Regions from separate parts of the Brachybacterium sp. sponge genome, predicted to be linked through region 1. Evidence: riboswitches for the same ligand, from Rfam matches in the RefSeq annotation. Region 1 holds a riboswitch; the other holds the start of a gene.

Region 1 (11,018 bases):
GAACTTCTGGTTCGACAGGGCCTTGATCGGTGCGGTGTAGAAGACCTTCCGGCCCTGCGCGAGCGCGAGATGCACCGCGAACTCGCCGACGACGGTCTTGCCGGCGCCGGTCGGAGCGGCCACCAGCACGGAGCGGCCGTCCTCGAGGGCGCGGCCGCCGGCGAGCTGGAAGACGTCCAGCGCGAAGTCGTATCGGGCGGTGAAGGCGGTGAGCTCGGAGTTCTCCCGCCGCTTCTCCTCGGCCCACGCCGCGTAGCGCTCTGCGGGCGAGGTCACTGAGCTCCCCCGTCGACCGCCCTCTCGCCGCGCAGCGCCGAGAGATCGGCGAGCAGGCGCACGGCGCCGGGCAGCACGCGCGCGGTGAGGGGCAGCAGGGAGCGGGCCTCCCCGTCGGCGTAGGCGCGCAGCGAGCGGCCGTGGCGCAATCCCACGGTCACCTCGCGCACCGGGCGGACGCGCACGCCCTCGAGCTCGGTGTGGGTGCCCTTGAAGACGCGGGGGAAGAAGCGCAGGAGATCGCGCCTGCCCAGTCCCTCGATGCTCAGCAGCTCGAGCTGCCCGTCGTCGATGCGGGCGTCCGGGACCATCTGCATCCCTCCACCGTAGACCCCGGAGCTGCACAGGGACAGCAGCGGCGCGTCGATCTCGAACCGCTCGCCGCCGTCGATCTCGAGCCAGTACGGCAGCGGGGTGAAGGTGGGCATCTCCCGCAGCACGGCCGCGGTGTAGCGCACGGTGTGGGAGGCGCGGGAGCTGTTGGCGCGGGCGTTGACGATCGCGTCGAAGCCGAGATTGACGTTGCCGAGCGCGAGGGAGCGGTGCGGCAGCGCGTTCTCCCCCGCGGAGGTCACCTCGATCGCGTCGATGGTGACGACCGGGCGGGACAGCGCGTGCAGGAGCGCGCGGGTGGACTCCTCGGGGTCGTTGACGCTGAGGCCGAGGGCGCGGGCGAAGTCGTTGCCGCTCCCGGCTGGCACGATCCCGAGCCGCACGGGGGTGCCCGCGACGATCTCGGCGCCGAGCGAGACGGTGCCGTCCCCGCCCACCACCACGAGGGCCGTCAGCGAGTCGCGGACCTCCTCCGCCCGGGCCCGGGCGACATGCGCGCTGGGACCGGAGAGGTCGACGACCGAGATGCCCGCGAGATGGAGCAGATGCCCCACCTGTCGTCCCACGCGATGGGCCGTGCCCTGGGCGGCGGTGGGGTTCGCGAGCAGGCCGACGCGGAGTCTGGTCACCGGCCGCCCTCGTCGGGCTCGTCGAGCCGGGAGGGGCCGTCGATCTTCTCGACCTCGTCGTCGATGCGGCTGGCCTCGTCGTCGTCGAGGTCCTCGTCGCCGCTGCGCTTCGCCTGGCGGCGGTCGTGGAGCATCGAGATGACGATCGCTCCGAAGAAGAGGCTGGCGATCGCGGCGGACATCGCGATGAGGGTGATCGGCTCGGGCGTGGGCACCATGACCGCGGTGAAGGCGAAGCTCAGGAAGATGATCCAGCGCCAGGCCTTCAGCATCGCGCGGCCGCTGACCAGGCCCATGAAGTTCAGCAGCACCATGACCACCGGGACCACGAACGCGACGCCGAAGGCGAGCATGGTCTTGACCAGGAGCGAGAGGTACTCGTCGTAGCTGATGAGCTGCTCGACCCCATCGGCCTGCGGCGTGAAGCTCAGCAGCACAGGGACGAGCTGGTTCACCGCCCAGTAGCCGGCGAGGCAGCCGATGAAGAACAGCGGGATCGCGGAGCCGAAGAAGCCGATCGCGTAGCGCCGCTCGTTCTTGTGCAGGCCGGGCATCACGAAGAGCCAGATCTGCAGCATGATCATCGGGGACGAGAGCAGCAGGCCCACATAGGCGGACATCTGCAGCTTGACGTTCAGACCGGTGCCGACACCCCGGAAGTTGAGATCGGCCTGCAGACCCTGTTCTGCGGCGAGCGTGAAGGGGCGCTTGAGCGCCTCGAAGACCCAGTCGAACAGGAACCAGCCCACGACCGAGAGCACCAGCACCGTGATGGCGCTGATGACCAGGCGGTTGCGGAGCTCGGTGAGGTGCTCGCCCAGGGACATGCGTCCCTCGGGGTCGCGTCCCCTCTTCGTCGCGGGCGCGCCCTGCGCCTGGTCGCGTCCCTGTGTATCACTCGCCACGGATCAGTTTCCTCCCAGCCCGGCAGGACGGGACGGGCGCACGGCCCTGCCCCGTCCCGGCGCGGAGCTCAGTCGCGGCGGTAGGGCTCGTCGTCCTCGCGCGGGGCGCGGACGGTCTCGCGGTCGCGGTCCTCGCGGACGTCACGGTCGCGGGGGTCGTACTCGCGGTCGTCGCGAGCGCGGTCGGAGCGGGCGGGACGATCCGACTCGTCCTCGTCGTCCCCGCGCTTCTCGTCGCCGCGCATCTCCTCGACCTCGCTCTTGAAGATGCGCATGGACTTGCCCATGTTGCGCGCGAGTCCCGGAAGCTTGTTGGCCCCGAACAGCAGGATCACGAGCACGATCAGCAGCACGATCGCCCAGGGGTTGCGGAAGAAGTTCATGGAAGTCCCTTTCAACAGCGCCATGACTCAGCGCAGGCGCGCCCATCATCCCACAGCGGACTGGGCGCCGGACGGGCCGCCACGGCGACGGCTCGGCCCACCGCACGGCGGGTCGTCCCAGGGTAGCGCCTAGCGAGGGGTGTGACGTGCAGCGCCCGCGCGCGCCTCAGTCACGATCGTGTCTCTGAGCGCGGCAGGGGACAGCACCTCGGCGGCGCCGGCGGATTCGAGCACCGCGTCCACCAGCGGCGCCCGCACCGGGCCCTCGAGGCGCGCGTAGGTCGCGCCGCCACCGGCACCGTCCGTGCCGTCCTCGCCGGGGCCGTCCCTGCCGTCACGCAGCTCGGCCGCGGCGAAGGACTCGGCGATCCAGTGCCCGGCGGGCTCCAGTCGCAGCCACACCGCGCCCTCGACGCGGCCGGAGAGGTCGGCATCGACCCCGGGAGCGGGCCTGCTCATCGGGGTCCCCTCCGGCAGGATCTCCACGATCCGGTCCAGGCGGAAGCGGCGGCGGCCGCCGGCGAGCTCGCAGTCGGCCACGAGATAGGAGCGTGCCCCGTCGGACTCGATCCGCTCGGGACGGATCCTGCGCACGCTCGTGCCCGAGCGGTCCGTCGAGGAGTAGCGGATGGTCAGCGTCGCCTCGTCGGTGCCCTGCTCGGCGCGCAGCGCGGCGCCCACCGCAGCGAGCACCGTCTCGGCGCGGTCGGCGGTGCGGGCGGCCCGCTCGTCGGCCGAGAGGGCCTCGGCGATCTCCTCGCGGCGCGGGACGGGCGGGGCGGGGGCACCCTCGGCCGGTGCCTCGCCGGACATGGCGGCCAGCAGCTTCGCGCGGGCGGAGTCGACGACCTGCTCCGCCTCGCCCGCGGCGGGCTCGAGGGCGGCGAGCCCGGCCAGCAGCGCCGTGATCTCGACGGCGCTGAGGCTGAGGGCGCGGCGCAGCGGCTCCGCATTGCGCACCCGCACGGTGCCGTGCTCCCACTCCGCCTCGATGAGGTCCTCCCAGCCGGCGCCCATGTCGCCGCAGACGAAGAGCACCTGCAGGTCGTCGACCAGCTGCTTCTCGCTGACGCCGAGCGCTTCGGCGAGCTCGGCGAGGTCCGCCTCGCCGCGGCTCATCACGAAGGACGCGGCGGAGATCAGGCGCGAGAGGTGGTCGCCGCTCTGCGGGCTCACCCGGATCCGGGGGGCGGGGCGCGGCGCGGCGGCCTCGAGGGCGTCGAGCTCGGCGGGGTCCTCGTGGCGCGCGGCGACCGCCTCCAGCACCTCGGCGATCTCGGCGCGCCAGGCGGCGGGCTCGAGCAGCTCGACCCAGCGCACGTCGGCGAGGACCAGGCGGCGGGTCGCCGGGCGGGGCAGCTCGGGCAGGCGCAGCTGCTCGGCCTCGAGCGGGGCGACGGCGCGGTCGCGCAGGGCGAGTGCCTTGTAGGGGGCGGCCTGCAGCAGCGCGGAGGCCCGGTCGTCGCTGTCGAGCATCCGATCGAGCACGTCGGCGAGGTCGATGTCGTCGGGGCGGGGCGCCTTCGCGGCGGGGCCCTCGGCCGGGAAGGACTCGATCCGGGAGGCGCGGAACACGCGGGGCGCGTCGCGGTCGCGGTCGTGGCCGTAGACGTACCAGTGCCCGTCGTGGACGCCGACGACCCACGGTTCGACATGGCGCTGCGCGGGGGCGCCGTGCGTGCCGCGATAGGTGAAGCGCACCGAGCGCCCGGTCACCACGGCGTCCAGCAGCGGGGAGAGCACGGGCAGGGACTCGACGGCGCCGCGCGGTGTGCGCCGCAGCAGGTCGGGGTCCGCGTCGTGGCCGAGGCTGAGCAGCTTCGCGCGCACGCGCCGGGCCGCTCCCCCGGCCGTCGCGTCGTCCCAGGCGCGGCTCGCGGCGAGCAGCACCGTGTACTCCTCGGTCGTGAGATCGAGCACCGCCGTGGAGGGCGAGGCGTCGATCCGGTAGTGCACGGTGTTCTCGTCCAGCACGTCCCGCTCGGCGACGAGCGGGAGCCCGAGCTCGAGGATCGCGGCCTTGTCGCGCTCGAACATCCGCTCCGCGGCCTGCTCGGACGTCGCCTCGGCGTAGTCGGGGATGACGGAGAAGAGCTTCGCGCGGTCCATCCGCCGTCGCGAGCCGATCGTCATGATGACGTTGAGCAGTCTCTCCACGTTCTTCGAAGCCACCCGCCCAGACTAGCCGGACGGGATCACAGGATGCGGAGCTTCCGCCGCGCGCCTCTAGGCTGGGGCCATGCTGCGATGGGAACGGGGCACCGTGAGTGCCGTGACCAGCTCCTGGCCCGGAGTGGACCGGCTCGAGATCGAACTGGACGACGGGGCGGGGACGCTGAGCGCGATCGCCTACGAGGAGCTCACCGGGCGCCCGCGCGCCGGCGAGCAGGTGCTGCTGAACACCAACGCCGTGCGGCGCGAGCTCGGCACCGGCGGCGACGCCATGGTGGTGGCCCGCACCGAGGTGCTCCCCGAGGCCGCCGAGGTGCGAGGCCACATGGTCAAGGCCCGCTACACGCCGATGCAGACAATGGTCGACGCGCTCGACGACCCGGACAGCGAGCACTACGAGACGGTCCGGGAGGCCACCGGCATCGACGGGATGCCCGTGGTGGTCGCGGACCTGCACTCCTCCCTCCCCGCGATCGTCGCCGGGATCCGGGCGCGGCGCCGCTCGGCCCGGATCGCCTACGTGCACACCGATGCCGCGGCGCTGCCCGCCGTCTACTCGAGGAGCGCGGCCCGGCTGCGCGAGGCCGGCCTGCTCACCGCCGTGATCAGCGCCGGGCAGTCCTTCGGCGGCGATCTCGAGGCGGTCACGGTCCACTCGGCGCTGCTGGGCGCCCGGCATGTGGTCGGCGCGGACGTCGCGATCGTGATCCAGGGCCCGGGCAATCTCGGCACCGGCACCGGCTGGGGCTTCTCCGGCATCCAGACGGCGGAGTCGCTCCACGCGGCCTCGGTGCTCGGCGGCGTGCCGATCGCGACCCTGCGGGTCTCGGAGGCCGACGAGCGGGCGCGGCACCGCGGCCTGTCCCACCACTCCTCCACCGCCTACGGGCGGGCGCTGCTCGCACCGGTGCACCTGCCGGTGCTCCCCCGCACCGACTCCCGATACAACTCTTTTCATGAGTCAGTGCGGAAACAGGTCAAGAGCACGATCCTGAAGCCGGCGAAGAAGCGCGGCGTGCTGCACCACCTCACCGAGGTCGACGCCAAGGGGTTGCGCGATGCGCTCGAGGAGATGCCCGTGCGGATGACCACGATGGGACGGACCGTCGCCGAGGACTACGCCTCCTTCCAGTACGCGGCTCTCGCCGGGCGCTGCGCGGCCGAGCAGGTCCGGGGCGCCGGCGGCGGCTCGGGCGGCGCGAAGGGCGAGTCCAAGGGCCCGAAGGAGTCCAAGGGCGGCACCAAGCGCTAGACGCCTCGGCGCCGGCATGGGCCCGACGGAGTTGCCGGGGACAGGCGACCGACGGAGTTGATCGACGTGAGGTACCAGGAAAGTGGTACCCGACGTCGAACAACTTGCCGTGCTGCCCTGCGCCGCGGCCGGCGGGGCCGTCCAGCGAGGTTCTTCGACGTGAGATACCAGGAATGCGGTACCTGAGGTCGAACAACTGCCCTTCCGGCCGACCGATCCATGTCGGCCGTGCGATCCGCGTCAGCCGCGCTGGGCGTCGCCCTCGCCGTGGGCCTCGCCGCGCTCCTGGACCAGGTGCAGAAGGCGGTGCGCGGCGGAGATCGCCCGCTCCCCGTCGTAGCGCTGGATCGCGTGCAGCGGATGGGTGCGCCCGTCCGCGAGGTCGAGATGTGCCCAGGGATCGCCCATCGGGAAGCTGATCCCGAGCACCTCGGGCCATTCGAAGGTACGGGTGCGCATGAGGTTGCGGACCTCGAGCCCGTCGGGACGGGCGACCACGCGCACCGAGGCCTCGAGATGGCAGAACAGCGCGATGAGCAGGCCGATCATGAGCAGGCCGAGCCGTCCGCCGAGCTGGAAGCTCGTGATCATGACCGCGCCGCCGATCATCCCGGCCATCACGATGACGGCGGTGATGTAGGCGGCCCAGCGCACCGCCCGCGGACGGAACACCTCGACGGCGCGTGCGTCGTCGCGGCCCGGGGTCCCTGCGGCACTGCTCATCGGGATCTCAGATGCGGCAGGCCTGGATCGCCGTGACCAGGATGGCGCGGGCGCCGGCCTCGTAGAGGTCGTCCATCATGCGGTGCGCGGAGCGGCTGTCGACCATGGCACGCACGGCCGACCACTCCCCGCCGTGCAGCGGAGAGACGGTCGGGGACTGCAGGCCGGGGGTGATCTCGACCGCCCGCTCCAGCAGCGCCGAGGGGATGTCGTAGTCGAGCATCACGTACTCACGGGCGACGAGCACGCCGCGGATGCGCCGCTCGAGCACCTCGAGCGCGTGCTGCGCCTCGTCGTCCAGCTCCATGCCGGGGCGGGAGAACAGCACGGCCTCGCTGGTCATGATCGCCTCGCCGAAGGGCTCCAGACCTGCCTCGCGCAGTGTGGTGCCGGTCTCGACGACGTCCGCGATCACGTCGGCGACGCCGAGGCGGATCGAGGACTCGACCGCGCCGTCGAGGTGGACCACCTCGGCGCTGATCCCCCGCTCGGCGAGGTAGTCCTCCACGAGGTTCTCGTAGCTGGTGGCGATGCGGGAGCCCTGCAGCTCCTCGACGGTGCTGTGCGTCCCGGCGGGCGCGGCGAAGCGGAAGGTGGAGCGGGCGAAGCCCAGCGAGAGGATCTCCTGGGCCGGGGTGCGGGAGTCCAGCAGCATGTCCTGGCCGGTGATGCCGACGTCGACCGTGCCGGAGCCGACGTACACCGCGATGTCCCGGGGACGCAGATGGAAGAGCTCCACCCCGTTGTCCTCGTCGACCACGACCAGCTCCTTGGAGTTGCCGCGGCGGCGGTAGCCGGCCTCCTGGAGCAGGTCGGCGGCGGGGTCGGACAGGGCGCCCTTGTTGGGCACGGCGATGCGGAGCACGGATCCTCCTCGGCCGATGCGGCGGCCTCGAGACGGGTGGGACGGGAAGTCGGGGGGCGAGCGGCGCGGGGCCGGCTCAGAGATGTCGGTAGACGTCCTCGAGGGAGATGTCCTTGGCGATCATCATGACCTGGAGGTGGTAAAGCAGCTGGCTCATCTCCATGGCGGCGTCGACGGTGGACTCGTGCTCGCAGGCCATCCACACCTCGGCGGCCTCCTCGACGATCTTCTTGCCGATCTGATGGACGCCGGCATCGAGCTCCGCGACGGTGCCCGATCCCTCGGGTCGGGTGCGTGCCTTCTGGGTCAGCTCGGCGAACAGTGCCTCGAAATCCTTCACGGGACCAGGGTACGCGTCCCGGCAGGTGCTCCGCGGTGCGGACCGCCTGCCGGGCACGCGGCCCGCCCGCGGCTCAGCCGCGGCGGACCGTCGGGTCCAGGTGCGCGGTCTCGACCGTGACCCGGTCGGCCTCCTCGTCGCGGCGGCGGCGCACCTGCCACCAGACGAAGAAGCCGGTGAGGGTGAACGCGCCGTAGAAGAGATACATGAACGCGCTCGCGTAGTAGCCGGCGCTCCACAGCAGCGGCACGCCGACGAGGTCGACCGCGACCCAGATCAGCCAGAACTCGACCCAGCCCTTGGCCATGCCGAAGGTCGCCAGCAGGCTGCCCATGAAGATCCAGGCGTCGGCCCAGACCGGCTCGTAGGAGCCCAGCGCCCGGAACAGCGGGGTGAGCGCCGCGGTGCCGCCGACGAGCACGACGAGCAGCAGGGCGCGGGTGCCCCAGGAGGCCCAGACGGGCTCGACGGCGGTGCCGTCCTCGTGCTTCGCCTGGCGCCAGCGCACCCAGCCGTAGACGCTGGTGGCGATGAACATGATCTGTCGGCCGGCCTGGCCGAGCAGGTCGACGGAGTTCGGGTTGCCGAAGACGCTGCCGAGGAAGACGGTCAGCAGCAGGGCGTTGCCCAGGATGCCGATGGGCCAGGCCCAGACCTTGCGGCGCATGCCGCCGAGCGCGCTGAGCAGTCCGAAGACGTTGCCGAGCACCTCGCGGAGCAGGAGGAACTGGCCTCCGCCGAATTCGATCTTGGCGTCGAAGAGCCACTGCAGGATATCCATGTCGGTCCTTTCACCTCGGATGCAGTGGCTCCGGGGGAAAAGGGTTGCCTGCGGGGCTCGGGGAGGCGTGCGCCGTCCCGGGACCTGCGGGACGTGCGCCTCTCATCCAGGCTGTACTGTCGGTGCCGGAATTCCACCGGCTCCACCGCAGGATGCGGGTCGCGGACTGTCACCGCCGGCTCGGACTTTCACCGACCCCGGAGCACGTCACAGGATGTGACGGAGCAAGGATAGGTCAGTGCGCGGTGTGGGCGCCCGCCAGTTCGCGCAGGGCGGAGATCTCCTCGGCGGCGTCCTGCGCCTTGTAGATCGCGGAGCCCGCGACGAAGACGTTCGCGCCCGCCTCGGCGCAGCGCTCGATCGTCTCGCGGCTGACGCCGCCGTCGACCTGGATCGAGACCTCGAGGTTCGCCTCGGAGATCGCGCGGCGGGCCCGACGGATCTTCGGGAGCATCGTCTCGAGGAAGCTCTGCCCGCCGAAGCCGGGCTCGACCGTCATGATCAGCAGCATGTCGAACTCGCCGATGATGTCGATCAGCGGCTCGACCGGGGTGGCGGGGCGCAGGGCGACGCCGACCTGCGCGTTCTTGCGGCGAAGGTCGCGGGCGAGCTTGACGGGCGCGCGGGCGGCCTCGAGGTGGAAGGTCACCGAGGAGGCGCCTGCCTCCGCGAAGACGGGGGCCTGGTTGTCGGCGTCCTCGATCATCAGGTGCGCGTCGATCGGGATGGGGCTGCGCTCGACGATCTGCTCGACCATGTTCGGCCCGAAGGTCAGGTTCGGCACGAAATGGTTGTCCATGACGTCGACGTGGACGCTGTCGGCGCTGGAGATCTTGTCGAGCTCGGCGCCGATGGACATGAAGTCGGCGTTGAGGATGCTGGGGTGGATGAAGCTGGAGTCGGTGGAGTACGAGATGCTCACGAGCTCGGGGTTCCTTCCTCGGTGGGGGCGGGGAGCCTGCGCAGCAGGCAGATGAACATGGCGTCGGTGCCGTGGACGTGGGGCCACAGCTGCACGTCGGGGCCCTCGCCCAGCTCGACCTCGTCCCGCACGGAGGGCAGCAGGCCGGCCCGGACGGCGGGGCGGGCGTCGAGGCGCTCGACGTCGTCGCGGCGCTTGAGGACGTCGGCGACGATCAGGCGGGTCTCGGCCAGGTGCGGCGAGCAGGTGACATAGGCGACGACGCCGCCGGGCGCGGTCGCGTCCAGCGCGGAGGCCAGCAGGTCGCGCTGGATCGCGCCGAGCTGGCCGACGTCCGCGGGGGTGCGGCGCCAGCGGGCCTCGGGCCGGCGGCGCAGCGCACCGAGCCCGGAGCAGGGGACGTCGGCGAGGACGCGGGAGAACTCCCCCGGCCGCTCGGCGCCGATGGTGGTGCCGTCGGCGGTGAGGGTGGTGATCTCGCAGCCGGCCTCGCGCAGGCTCGCCACCGCGCGGTCCACCAGCTCGGTGCGGTGCTCCTGCAGCTCGACGGCGAGGAGGTCGGCGTCGTGGTCGATGGTGAGCCCGCCGAGCAGGGCGGTCTTCCCGCCGGGGCCGGAGCAGAGGTCGAGCCAGTGGGCGTCGTCGGTGAGGACGAGGTCGTCGGCGCCGAGCGCGAGGGAGAGGGCCGCGAGCTGGGAGCCCTCGTCCTGGACGGCGACGCGGCCCTGCTTGACCAGGTCCATGCCGCCGGGGTCGCCGGAGGGCCAGGCGGCGGCGAAGACGGAGAGCCGGCCCTGGCTCGCGCCGTGGTCGATCAGCTCGTCGAGGTCGGTCAGCCCCGGGCGCATCACGAGCGAGACCGCGGGGGCCTGGTTCTGCGCCTCGAGCAGCTGGTCGATCTCGTCGCGGGAGCGGCCGTTCCCGGCGAGGGCGTCGGACAGGGCCCGCACCACCCAGCGGGGGTGGGAGTGGACGACGGCGAGATGCCCGGTGGGGTCCTTCTCGCGGTCCGGGGCGACCTCCGCGATCCAGGTGGCGAGGTCCTTCTCCCCCACCCGGCGCAGCACGGCGTTGGCGAAGCTCGCACCTCCCGCGCCGACCTCAGCGCGGGCCAGAGCCACGGTCTCGGACGTCGCGGCGTGCGGGGCGACGGTCATGTCCAGCAGCTGGTAGGCGCCGAGGCGGAGCACGTCCAGCAGCGCGGGCTCGACCTTCGCCAGCGGTCGGTCCACGCAGGCGGCGATGATCGCGTCGAGCCGGCCCTGGGCACGCAGCGAGCCGTAGAACAGCTCGGTGGTGAAGGCGGCGTCGCGGCCGGAGACGCGGTGGCTGCGCAGCAGGCGGGGCAGGACGAGGTTCGCGTAGGAGTCCTCCTCGCGCACCAGGCGCAGCCCCTCGAGGGCGACCTGGCGGGAGGGGGTGGAGGCGCGGGAGCGC
Region 2 (11,018 bases), on a different contig from region 1:
ACTCCGCCGTCGGCGAGGAGGGTGACCTCGATGGTGTCGCCGTGGCCGGCCATCGCCTCGTCCACGGAGTTGTCGACGATCTCCTGGACCATGTGGTGCAGGCCGCGCTCACCGGTGGAGCCGATGTACATGCCGGGACGCTTGCGGACTGCCTCGAGGCCCTCGAGGACGGTGATGTCCGAGGCCTCGTAGTGCTCGGGCGCACGGGCCGCCTTCTCGCCCGCGGTGGTCGGCGCCGGGGCCGCGGGGGCCGTCGCCGCCTCGGGGGCCGGTGCTGCGCCGTCCGCTCCCGGTGACGGGTCCGAGGTGCCCTCGGGCAGGTCCTGGTCGGGCATGGGGCGGTCGCTGTCGCTCACCTGATGTGGCTCCTCGCAGTCCGGTCGTCCCTCGGTCGGACGGACCGAGGGTGGTCCGGCGACACCGTGCGGCGGTGTCCCTGCGGCCCGACGCGTGCGGGATCCGCAGGAGCTCCTCGCGCACGCGCGCGAGCGGCACCCGCAGGCCTCGGCGATCGGGCCGACGGCATCGAGGTGACCGGGCTGCTTCGACCCCGGTCGACGTCGGCCGAACCACCGTCATTCTATCGGAGAACGGGTGCTGGGCCTATTCGACGCCCCGTTCCTGTGGACGACGCGACGCTGGATGCGTCCCAGACGCTCCGTGACGGCCTCTTCAACGCGCTCCGGGAGCCTCGGATGGGGGCGGGTACGCCCGAGGGGGTCCGGAGGCGGCACAGACGCGCCTGGGATGTCCGCTCTCGGGCGTACCCGCGTCGGGGCTCAGCGGGCGGCGTCCGGGAGCCCCGCGAGCACCTCCGCGGTGGCGAGCGCCGCCGCGGCCGCCTCGTGCCCCTTGTCCTCCACGGAGCCGGGCAGGCCGGCCCGATCCCGAGCCTGCTCATCGGTGTCGCAGGTCAGGAGCCCGAAGCCGACGGGGACGCCGTGGTCGAGGGACACCCGATTCAGCCCGTCGGTCGCCGCGGAGCAGACGTAGTCGAAGTGCGGAGTGCCGCCGCGGATGACGACGCCGAGGGCGATCACGGCCTCGTGGCTGCGGGCGAGGCGGTCCGCGACCACGGGCAGCTCGAAGGAGCCGGGCACGCGCACCAAAGTGGGTGCGTCGATGCCGGCCTCGGCGCAGGCGCGCAGGGCGCCGGCGACCAGACCGTCCATCACCTCCTCGTGCCAGGACGCGGCGACGATCGCGACGCGGGCATCGGGACGGGCGGTGATCTGCGGGGTGGGGGCGCCGTGGCCGCTCATGAGGTTCCTCCGGGGGTCGTGATTGGGGTGGTGGCGAGGTCGAGCGCGGGAAGCCCGGTCAGGTGGTGGCCCAGCCGGTCCCGCTTGGTGGTGAGATACGCGAGGTTCTCGGAGGTGGGGTGGGCCTCGAGGTCGAGGACCCGGTGCACGCGCGTGCCGCCGGCGCGCAGGGCGTCGGCCTTCTCGGGGTTGTGGGTGAGCAGGTCGATCGCGGTGACGCCGAGGTGCTCGAGGATCCGTGGGACCGCGGCGAAGCTGCGCTCGTCCACGGGCAGTCCGAGGTCGAGGTTCGCCTCGACGGTGTCGCGGCCCGCGTCCTGCAGGGCGTAGGCCCGCAGCTTCTGGACCAGGCCGATGCCGCGGCCCTCGTGCCCGCGCAGCAGCACCAGCACGCCGCGCCCGGCGGCGGAGATCCGGGCGAGAGACTCCTGCAGTTGGGGGCCGCAGTCGCAGCGCAGCGAGCCGATCACGTCGCCGGTCACGCACTCGGAGTGGACCCGTGTGAGCACTGGCTCTTCCCCGGTGACGTCCCCGGCCACCAGCACCAGGTGCTCCGCCGTGCCCTCCCGCACCGCGAGGGCGCGGAAGGCGCCGTGGGCCGAGGGCAGCGGCACAGCCTCGGTGAACTCGAGCAGGGCGGGGACCGGCCCGGCCGACGCGGCCGACGACGGGTCGGCCGGTGCGGCGGACGGCACTGCCGACGCGAGCGGCGCCACCGCCTCCCCGATCTCCCGCCGGTGCGCGGCGAGGTCCTCGATGGAGATCATCGCCAGGCCGTGCTCGTCGGCGAAGGCGCGCAGCGCAGGCCCGCGCTGCATGGTGCCGTCGTCGTGGACGAGCTCGACGATCATCCCGATCGCGGGCAGACCTGCCATCCGTGTGAGGTCCACGGCGGCCTCGGTGTGGCCGCGCCGCTCGAGCACCCCGCCGGCCCTCGCCCGCAGCGGCAGCACGTGCCCGGGCCGGATCAGGTCGCTCGGGACGGACCCGGGATCGGCGAGGACGGTGAGCGTGCGGGCCCGGTCCGCGGCGGAGATGCCGGTGGTGACCCCCTCCGCCGCATCGACCGTGATCGTGTACGCCGTGCGGAAGGGGTCCGCGTTGGCGGCGACCATCAGCGGCAGATCGAGGGCGTCGGCCCGCTCGGCGCTCATCGGTGCGCACAGCAGCCCGCTCGAGTGCCGGACCGCGAAGGCGACCTGCTCGGGGGTGGCGGTCGCGGCGGCGAGGATCAGGTCGCCCTCGTTCTCGCGGTCCTCGTCGTCCACCACCACGACGGGCCGGCCGGCGGCGATCTCCGCGATCGCGGCGGGCACGGGATCCAGGCGCAGGCCGGTCATCGTCCCTGCTCCGTCCCGGTCACGGCCTCCGGGGCGCGCGCGGGCAACAGACCGGCGGTGAGCTTCTCGACGTACTTCGCGAGCACGTCGACCTCGAGGTCCACGCCCTCGCCGACGGCGCGGGTGCCCAGCGTGGTGCGCTCGAGGGTCTCGGGGATCAGGCCGATGGTGACCTCGTCGCCGTCGATCGCGGCGACGGTGAGGCTGACCCCGTCCACGGCGAGGGAGCCCTTGGGCACCACGTAGCGGACGAGGCCGCCCGGCAGGCGCAGGCGCAGCAGGGTGGTGCCGTCCTGCTCGTCGCGGGAGAGGATCTCGCCGACGCCGTCCACGTGGCCCTGCACGATGTGCCCGTCCAGGCGGCCGTCGGCCCGCACGCAGCGCTCGAGGTTCACGCGGTCGCCGGGGCGGAGCGTGCCGAGCGTGGTCGCGGCGAGGGTGGTGGCGATGACGTCGGCGCTCCACGTCTCGCCGACGACGGCGGTGACGGTGAGGCAGCAGCCGTTGACGGCGATCGAGTCGCCGAGCGCGATGCCCTCGAGCACGCGCGGGGAGCGGATCCGCAGGGCGGCGGGGTCGGCGCCGAGGTCGAGCGCCTCGACGGTGCCGAGCTCCTCGATGATTCCGGTGAACATGGTGGTGTCCTTCCTGGTCAGGCCGGGGTGGGGGTGGTGCGGGGACGGAGGGTGAGGCGGAGGTCCCTCGCGCCGCCCGGCGTGGGCAGCGAGGCGACGTCCGTGAGCTCGAGGTCGAGCCGCTGGGCGAGGGTGGTGATCCCGAGCTCGGCGACGCCGGGGCGGCCGGCGCCGAGCAGGGTGGGGGCCACGTGCACGATCAGCTCGTCGACCAGCCCGGCGCGGAGGAAGGCGGCGGCGAGGGTGGGTCCTCCCTCGAGCAGCACGTGCCGGATCCCGCGGTCGAAGAGCGTCGCGAGCGCGGCCGACGGGTCGCGGGTGGGCAGGTGCATCGCCTCCCCGGCGCCGTCGATCGCGGGCAGGTCCGGGACGTCGGAGGTTCCCACCACGACGCGCAGCGGCTGGCGGGGGTGGAGGGTCCCGTCCGGGCGACGGGCCGTGAGCGTGGGGCGGTCGCTGCGGGCGGTGCCGGTGCCGACGAGGACGGCGTCGCAGGTGGTGCGCAGCCGGTGGACCTCCTCGCGGGCGGCGGCGCCGGTGATCCACCGGCTGGTGCCGTCGGCCGCGGCGGCGCGCCCGTCGAGGGTGAGCGCGATCTTCGCGGTGACCAGCGGCCGGGACGCGCCGAGGCCGTGCTCCCAACCGCGGTTCAGGGCCGCGGCGGCCGCGGCGAGCTCGGCGGGGACCTCGTCCACGACCTCGACCCCGGCGGCGCGCAGGCGGTCGATGCCGCCCGCGGCCTGCGGGTTCGGGTCGCGCCTCGCGACGACGACGCGGGCGATCCCGGCCTCGAGGAGCGCCTGGGTGCAGGGGCCGGTGCGGCCGGTGTGGTCGCAGGGCTCAAGGGTGACCACCGCCGTCGCGCCGCGCAGGGCCGCGGCTCCGGGCAACTCCCGGGCACGGGCGAGGGCGTCGGCCTCGGCGTGGGCGGTGCCGGCCCCGCGGTGACGGCCCTCGGCGAGGACGGTCCCGTCGGCGGCCAGGAGCACGCAGCCGACGCGGGGGTTCGGGCCGAGCGGCACGGCGGGGTCCGCGGCGATCTCGAGCGCGCGGCGCAGCGCGACGGTCTCCGCGGGGGTGATCCCTGCGCGGTCGCTCCGGGGGGCGTCCTGCGTGGTGCCGGGGTCCATGGCCTCTCCTCCGTCCGCAGCTCGCGGTCCCGGAGGGAGGGGAAGAGAGGGGACGACGTCACCGGGGGCGCCGGCCGGGCCCGGAGGGTCGGCAGGTACGCCAGGCGACGTCGACCGCGTGCGCTTCCCATCCGGACTCTCACCGTCGGTCCAGGAGTTCCACCTGGTCAGCCTCGGGCCATGGGCCCTCGGGTCGCGGACTGTCACCGCCGGCTCGGAATTTCACCGACCCCAGTGCACGCGAGCATCATCAGCTCGTCGAGAGCACACCGTAGCAGGGTCGGCCGGGAGGATGACGGCGGATGAACGCCGCCGGGCGCTCTACCCGTAGGTATCCCGGGGACCGCGCCAGGTCACCGTCCGTCGGCCCTTCTTCCAGCTGCGCTCCGCGGCGGCGGGCCCGGTGACCTTCAGCTCCGAGACGACGTGGGAGCCGACGTGCTCCTCGATGGTGGTGATCAGCTGCGGGGTGAGCATCCGCAGCTGCGCCGCCCACGCCGAGGAGGAGGCGCTGACCACGAGCACCCCGTCCTCGAAGGAGACCGGGCGGCAGTGCGTCGCGAGCCTCTCGCCGACGATCTGATCCCATTCGTCCAGCACCCGTCCGGTGCTCATCCCGGCGTTCCAGCCGAGGTTCCCCAGCACCTTCTTCAGCACCAGCTCGATGCCCTGCGGGTCCCGCGGATCCGGACGCGAGCCGGAGTAGCCCGGCGCCCGGCCGGATCGGTCGCGCACGTCCCTGGCCTGCGTCTTCGCGGAGATCGGGAAGAGGCCGCGGTCACGGGCGGCAGCACGGGAGCGGTTGACGGTGCGGCGGGCGAGCTCGAAGGGATCCGCCGGCGCCGGCAGGTCCGGCGGATCGTAGAGCACCTGCTCCTCGCGGTCGGGATCCCCAGGGCCGACGGGCGTCCGTGCCCCGGAGCGGGACCCGACGGGCCCACCAGCCTCCTCGGCGCCCGGCCGCGCTCCGCCGCGGGCCCGCTCGGCACCGTTGCCGCTGCGGGCACCGCCCCGCGCGGGCGCGGCGGCCGGAGCCGTCGGCGAGGCCGCCTGCTCCTCGGACCCCGCCGCTGCCCCGCTCCAGGTGCCGAGCCCATACGGGTTCGCGATCCTCGGGCGCGGAGCACCGCCGCTCATCGCAGCCCGCCCCCGCTGCGCGGGACCGCCTCGCCGAGCGTCACGTCGACCACGTGGATCTCGCCGTCGAGGGAGGCGGGGATGTCGGTGTCGTTCGCGGTCGTGATCAGCACCTGCGAAGCGTCGGTGACGATCCGGCCGAGCCGCTCGCGGCGGTGCACGTCCAGCTCGCTGAAGACGTCGTCGAGGATCAGGATCGGCTCGCCGTCGCCGAGGTCGCCCTCCTCGAGACGCAGCAGGTCGTAGCTGGCCAGGCGCAGGGCGAGCGCGAGGGACCAGGACTCGCCGTGGCTCGCGTAGCCCTTCGCGGGGAAGTCGTGCAGGCGGATCTCGAGGTCGTCGCGGTGCGGGCCGGTGAGGTTGGTGCCGCGGTCGATCTCCTCGTCGTGGCGCGCCGCGACCAGGGCGAGCAGGGCGTCGTGGATCTCGCGGGTGCCGGGCAGCTCGCCGGGCGCGGCGCCGAGCTCGTCGAGCACGTCGGAGCGGTAGCGGACGTCCGCCGGGGAGACCACCTCGCCGCGCTGGTCAGGGGGCAGGTCGAGCGCCTGCTCGGCCCCCTCGTCGGTCGAGACCCGCAGGTAGGAGTACCCCAGGTGCGGGCGCAGACGGTTCACGAGGTGGAGCCGGGCACGCAGCAACTCGGCGCCGTGACGGGCGAGCTGCTGGTCCCAGACCTCGAGCGTGGAGGCCGCGGACTCGGCCGGGTCCAGCCCGCCGACGCTGCGCCCCGAGCCGCCCCGCCGCATCGAGCGCATCTGCTTGAGCAGGTTGCCGCGCTGCTTGAGGACCCGGTCGTAGTCGGCCTTGATCGACGCGAAGCGGGGCGCGATCTCGAACAGGAGCTCGTCGAGGAAGCGGCGCCTGCCCTCCGGATCGGCCTTGACCAGTCCCAGGTCCTCCGGGGCGAAGAGCACCGCCCGCACCTCGCCGAGCAGGTCGCGCAGCCGGGAGACGTTCTGCCCCTGGAGCCGGGCGCGGTTCGCCTTGCCGGGGGTGATCTCGAGGTCGATCTGCAGGGGCCGGCCGGCGCGTTCGAAGCTCGCGCGGACGATCGCGGTGGACTCGCCGCGGTGCACGAGCGCCGCGTCGTGGGGGACGCGGTGGCTCGAGAGCGTCGCGAGGTACCACAGAGCCTCGACGATGTTGGTCTTGCCCTGCCCGTTCGGGCCCACCATGACGGTGATGCCGGGACGGACGGGCAGGCTCAGCTGCCGGTAGGAGCGGAAGTCGGTGAGTTCGAGGGCGGTCAGGTGCACGGAGGGAGCTCTCCCTCCCTCAGATCCGCATCGGCATGATGAGGTACCGGTAGGAGTTGTCGGGCTCGCCCTCGAGCGAGTCCTGCCCGGTCATCACCGAGGGCTTGATCGAGTCGGTGAAGGTCAGGCGGGCGAACTCGCTGCCGAGCGCGCCGAGGCCGTCGAGCAGGAAGCCCGAGTTGAAGCCGACGACGAGATCCTCGCCCTCGAGCTGCGCCTCGAGCACCTCGCTGGCCTGAGCGTCGTCGCCGGCGCCGGCCTCGAGCGCGACCTGGCCCTCGGAGAAGGACAGGCGCACGGGGGTGTTCCGCTCGGCGACCAGGGAGACGCGCTTGACCGCGTCGATCAGCGCGCCGGTGGAGACGACGGCGGTGATCGCGGTGGTCTCGGGGAACAGGCGTCGCACCGGCGGGTAGTCGCCGTCGACGAGGGTGGAGGTCGTGCGGCGGCCGCCGGCCTCGAAGCCGATCAGGTTCGCGGAGTCCTCGTCGGACAGCGCGATCTCGACGCCGCCGCCGGTCGCGAGCGAGCGGGCGACCTCGTGGAGGGTGCGGCCGCGGACCAGGGCGGTGAGCTCGGTGCCGGGCGACGAGGGGTTCCAGGTCAGCTCGCGCAGCGCCAGGCGGTAGCGGTCGGTGGCCATCAGGGTCATGGTCTCGCCGCTGATCTCGACCTTCACGCCGGTCAGCAGCGGGAGGGTGTCGTCCTTCGAGGCCGCGACGGTGACCTGCGAGATCGCCTCGGAGAACACGTCGGCCGCGACGGTGCCGGCGACCGGGGGCATCGTGGGCAGCTGCGGGTACTCCTCGACCGGGAGGGTCGCGAGCGCGAAGCGGGCGCTGCCGCAGCGGACCTGGAGCTTCGTGCCCTCGAGCGCGACGGTGACGTCCTTGTTCGGCAGGGCCCGGACGATGTCCGAGAGCATGCGCCCCTGGACCAGCACCTCGCCCGGCTGCTCGATCTCCGCCTCGAGACGGATCTGGGCGCTGACCTCGTAGTCGAAGGTCGAGAGCTGCAGCTCGCCGCCCGCATCGGCGACGATGCGCACGCCCTGCAGGATCGGCATCGCCGGACGGACAGGGAGGGTGCGGGTGGCCCAGGAGACGGCGTCGCCGAGGACGCCGCGGTCGAGGTGGAACTTCACCGTTGCCACTCCTTCGCAGTGGTCGAAAGCCGGATCGTGATCGAACGGTGGACAGCGTATCGGTTCCCGGAGCCCTCCGACGACACACCGCCGCAGATCCTTGACTTCCGCCCCTGCTCCTCCGTGCTCCTCGGCCGCTGCTGCCGACCCCCGCCCTCCACATCCACGACGAGCAAGAAACTACAGACCTCATCATCACGACTGTGGATCTCGTGGATAACCGACATCTCAGCAGGTCACAGCCGACACTGTCGACGTGGACGACTCGTCGACAATCACGGGAAGCTCGTGCACGACCTGTGCACGGATCGCCGCCGCCGTCAGATTCTTGTCATTCCTCCGTGCACATCGGCTCCTGCGCAGATGCTCGTCGTTCCACACTGTCCACAGAGTTATCCACAATTGGGGAGAACGTCGGGCTGACCTGGGATGACATTCTCCGGCGCGCTCACGCGGTCGGCTGCGTCACTGCCGTGTCATTCCCGCGTCACTGCCGGGCAGAGGAGCTCGAGCTCTTGATCCTCGCCGTGAGCTCCGTGACCTGGTTGAAGATCGCCCGACGCTCCTTCATCAGCTCGCTGATCTTCTTGTTCGCGTGCATGACGGTGGTGTGGTCGCGGCCGCCGAACTCCTCGCCGATGCGGATCAGCGGCATGTCCGTCAGCTCCCGGCACAGGTACATGCCGATCTGCCGCGCGGAGACCAGGCGCCGGCTGCGACCGGTGCCCACGATCTCCTCCACCGACAGCCCGAAGTAGGTCGCGGTCTGGGCGATGATCGTCGAGGCCGTGATCTGCGCGCCGTCGTCGTGGGAGAGCAGATCCTTCAGCACGGACTCGGCGAGGGTGACGTCCATCGGCTGGCGGGAGAGGGAGTGCAGCGCCTGCACGCGGATCAGCGCGCCCTCGAGCTCGCGGATGTTCGTGGCGATGTGGCTGGCGATGTACTCCAGCACGTCGTGCGGCACCTCGCCGGTGTTCTCCTGGGCGACCTTCTTGCGCAGGATCGCGATGCGGGTCTCGAGGTCCGGCGGCTGCACGTCCGTCATCAGGCCCATCTCGAAGCGGGAGCGCATCCGGTCCTCGAAGCCGCCGAGCTCCTTCGGCGGCAGGTCCGAGGTGATCACGATCTGCTTGTCCGAGTTGTAGAGCGTGTTGAAGGTGTGGAAGAACGCCTCCATCGTCTCCGGCGCCCGCTGCAGGAACTGGATGTCGTCGATCAGCAGGATGTCGATGTCGCGATAGCGGCGCTGGAACTCCTGCGCCTTGCCGAACTGGCCGGACTGCACCGAGTTGATGAACTCGTTGGTGAACTCCTCGGAGTTCACGTAGCGCACCACCACGTCGGGGTAGAGGCTCTGGGCGTAGTGGCCCACCGCGTGCAGCAGGTGGGTCTTGCCCAGACCGGATCCGCCGTAGATGAACAGCGGGTTGTACGCCTTCGCCGGCGTCTCCGCCACGGCCGACGCGGCCGCCTGCGCGAAGCGGTTCGAGGAGCCGATCACGAAGGTGTCGAAGGTGTACTTGCTGTTCAGGCGCGAGTCCTCGCCGAGGGTCGAGCCGCCGGCGGGGGCGGGGCGGCGCGGCGCCGGCCCCGGGGAGGGGGCGGAGACGCCGCTGAGCGCCGACATCCCCGCGTAGGCGCTGGGATCGTCGGCCGCGGAGCCGTGGAACTCGTCCTCCCCGAGGCCGAGGCGCGAGGCGCCGGAGGAGGCCGAGTCCGGGGTGCTGCTCGAGGGCAGCGCGGGCCGGCCGGAGGCGGGCTCGGAGGGGAGCACGGAGCCCCGTCCACGACGGAAGGGCGGGGTGTGGACATCCCCCGTGGAACTGTCCACATCGTTGTCCACAGGATGTGCACTGCGGGCGGTGGAGGAGGAGGTCAGCGGCGGTGCGGGGGCCTCGTCCTCGTCGTCCCCCTCCAGCAGCAGCGACTCGTCGACCGTCACGGCGAAGCGGAGGTCCTTGCCGGTGGCCTCGCTGAGGGCGGCCTTCAGGGAGCCCGCGATCCGGTTCTCGATCAGCTCCTTCGCCGAAGTGGAGGGCACGGCGAGCAGGGCGGTGTCCGCGACCACGGCCATCAGGCGGGAGAGGGTGAGCAGGGCCATCACGCGCTGGGAGACGGTGTCGTCGCGGCGCAGGATGCTCAGCGTGCTGTCCCAGATCGCGTCGGCGTTCGCCTCCGGCATCAGGTGTCCCCCTCAGGTCTCGGGCGCGGGTCGCCACAGTTTTCCACATTATCCTCACCGCTGTGGATCGACGATGTGGACAACAGGTCGGGGATCCGCCTCCGACGTGACCGGGACGACCGTGACGATGTGAGCGGCGCCGCCCCGGCAGGCGCCGCCGGGCCGGAGGGGCGGGAGCCGAAGGGCACGACGGCCCTCCGGGGCCGTCACGACACGCCCCCGGAAGTGAGAATCGGGCCACAACCGGCCCTCAGCGGGGCTCCTCCGTTGACCCCGTGCACCCCCGCGCCTAAAATCGTGCAGTCAGCGCTGCGCGCCGCCCGACGGCACCGTCCCGATGTGGGACACGGCAGCCGCCCCGCCCCGGCGGGTGCGCCCGGACATCCGTTCGCGCAGCAGACCACACGCCACCGCGAGGGGCACGCCCGTGCCCACGATCGAGGAGAACCATGAGCAAGCGCACGTTCCAGCCGAACAACCGCCGCCGCGCCAAGAAGCACGGCTTCCGCGCCCGCATGCGCACCCGCGCCGGCCGCAGCATCCTGAACGCCCGCCGTGCCAAGGGCCGCGCCGAGCTCTCCGCCTGAGACGACGGTGACCAGGGCCGAGGCGTCACGTCGTCGTGTACTGGTCTAGTCGCCGGCTCCACAGCGGCGACGAGTTCCGTGCGGTCACCCGCGGTGGCGCGCGCAGCGCTCGATCCCACGTGGTCGTGCACCTGACCCTGCTCACGCAGGGGGAGGAGGCACCCCGCGTGGGATTCGTCGTGTCCAAGAAGATCGGCAACGCCGTGGTGCGCAACCGCGTCACCCGGCGCCTGCGCGAGATCGTGCGCCCGCATCTCGAGACCCTCCCCGCCGGCAGCGCGATCGTGCTGCGGGCGCTGCCGGGCATCGAGGCTCAGGCCTTCGCCGAGCTCCGCGAGGACG

What was found. A riboswitch is a leader RNA that binds a small molecule or an ion and turns the genes downstream of it on or off. The one in region 1 is predicted to bind FMN.
Region 2: linked by a shared signal. The riboswitch ahead of ribD (bifunctional diaminohydroxyphosphoribosylaminopyrimidine deaminase/5-amino-6-(5-phosphoribosylamino)uracil reductase RibD) and the one ahead of pnuC (nicotinamide riboside transporter PnuC) in region 1 are both predicted to bind FMN.

Annotation. Positions count from the first base shown of each region.
Region 1 covers NZ_LRMP01000004.1:238,715-249,732, reverse strand. The annotation lists gene A4A78_RS15685 (RNA helicase) at 1-276, opposite strand, end outside; gene A4A78_RS15680 (diacylglycerol kinase family protein) at 273-1,238, opposite strand; gene tatC (twin-arginine translocase subunit TatC) at 1,235-2,065, opposite strand; gene tatA (Sec-independent protein translocase subunit TatA) at 2,212-2,526, opposite strand; gene A4A78_RS15665 (WYL domain-containing protein) at 2,656-4,698, opposite strand; gene A4A78_RS15660 (DUF3866 family protein) at 4,766-5,950, shown strand; gene A4A78_RS15655 (PH domain-containing protein) at 6,191-6,673, opposite strand; gene hisG (ATP phosphoribosyltransferase) at 6,681-7,538, opposite strand; gene A4A78_RS15645 (phosphoribosyl-ATP diphosphatase) at 7,615-7,878, opposite strand; gene pnuC (nicotinamide riboside transporter PnuC) at 7,952-8,659, opposite strand; FMN riboswitch at 8,750-8,868, opposite strand; gene rpe (ribulose-phosphate 3-epimerase) at 8,895-9,581, opposite strand; gene A4A78_RS15630 (RsmB/NOP family class I SAM-dependent RNA methyltransferase) at 9,578-11,018, opposite strand, start outside.
Region 2 covers NZ_LRMP01000001.1:647,347-658,364, forward strand. The annotation lists gene gyrB (DNA topoisomerase (ATP-hydrolyzing) subunit B) at 1-356, opposite strand, end outside; gene ribH (6,7-dimethyl-8-ribityllumazine synthase) at 780-1,262, opposite strand; gene ribB (3,4-dihydroxy-2-butanone-4-phosphate synthase) at 1,259-2,602, opposite strand; gene A4A78_RS02890 (riboflavin synthase) at 2,599-3,237, opposite strand; gene ribD (bifunctional diaminohydroxyphosphoribosylaminopyrimidine deaminase/5-amino-6-(5-phosphoribosylamino)uracil reductase RibD) at 3,255-4,367, opposite strand; FMN riboswitch at 4,482-4,611, opposite strand; gene A4A78_RS02900 (DciA family protein) at 4,689-5,237, opposite strand; gene recF (DNA replication/repair protein RecF) at 5,501-6,760, opposite strand; gene dnaN (DNA polymerase III subunit beta) at 6,780-7,904, opposite strand; gene dnaA (chromosomal replication initiator protein DnaA) at 8,392-10,089, opposite strand; gene rpmH (50S ribosomal protein L34) at 10,539-10,676, shown strand; gene rnpA (ribonuclease P protein component) at 10,712-11,018, shown strand, end outside.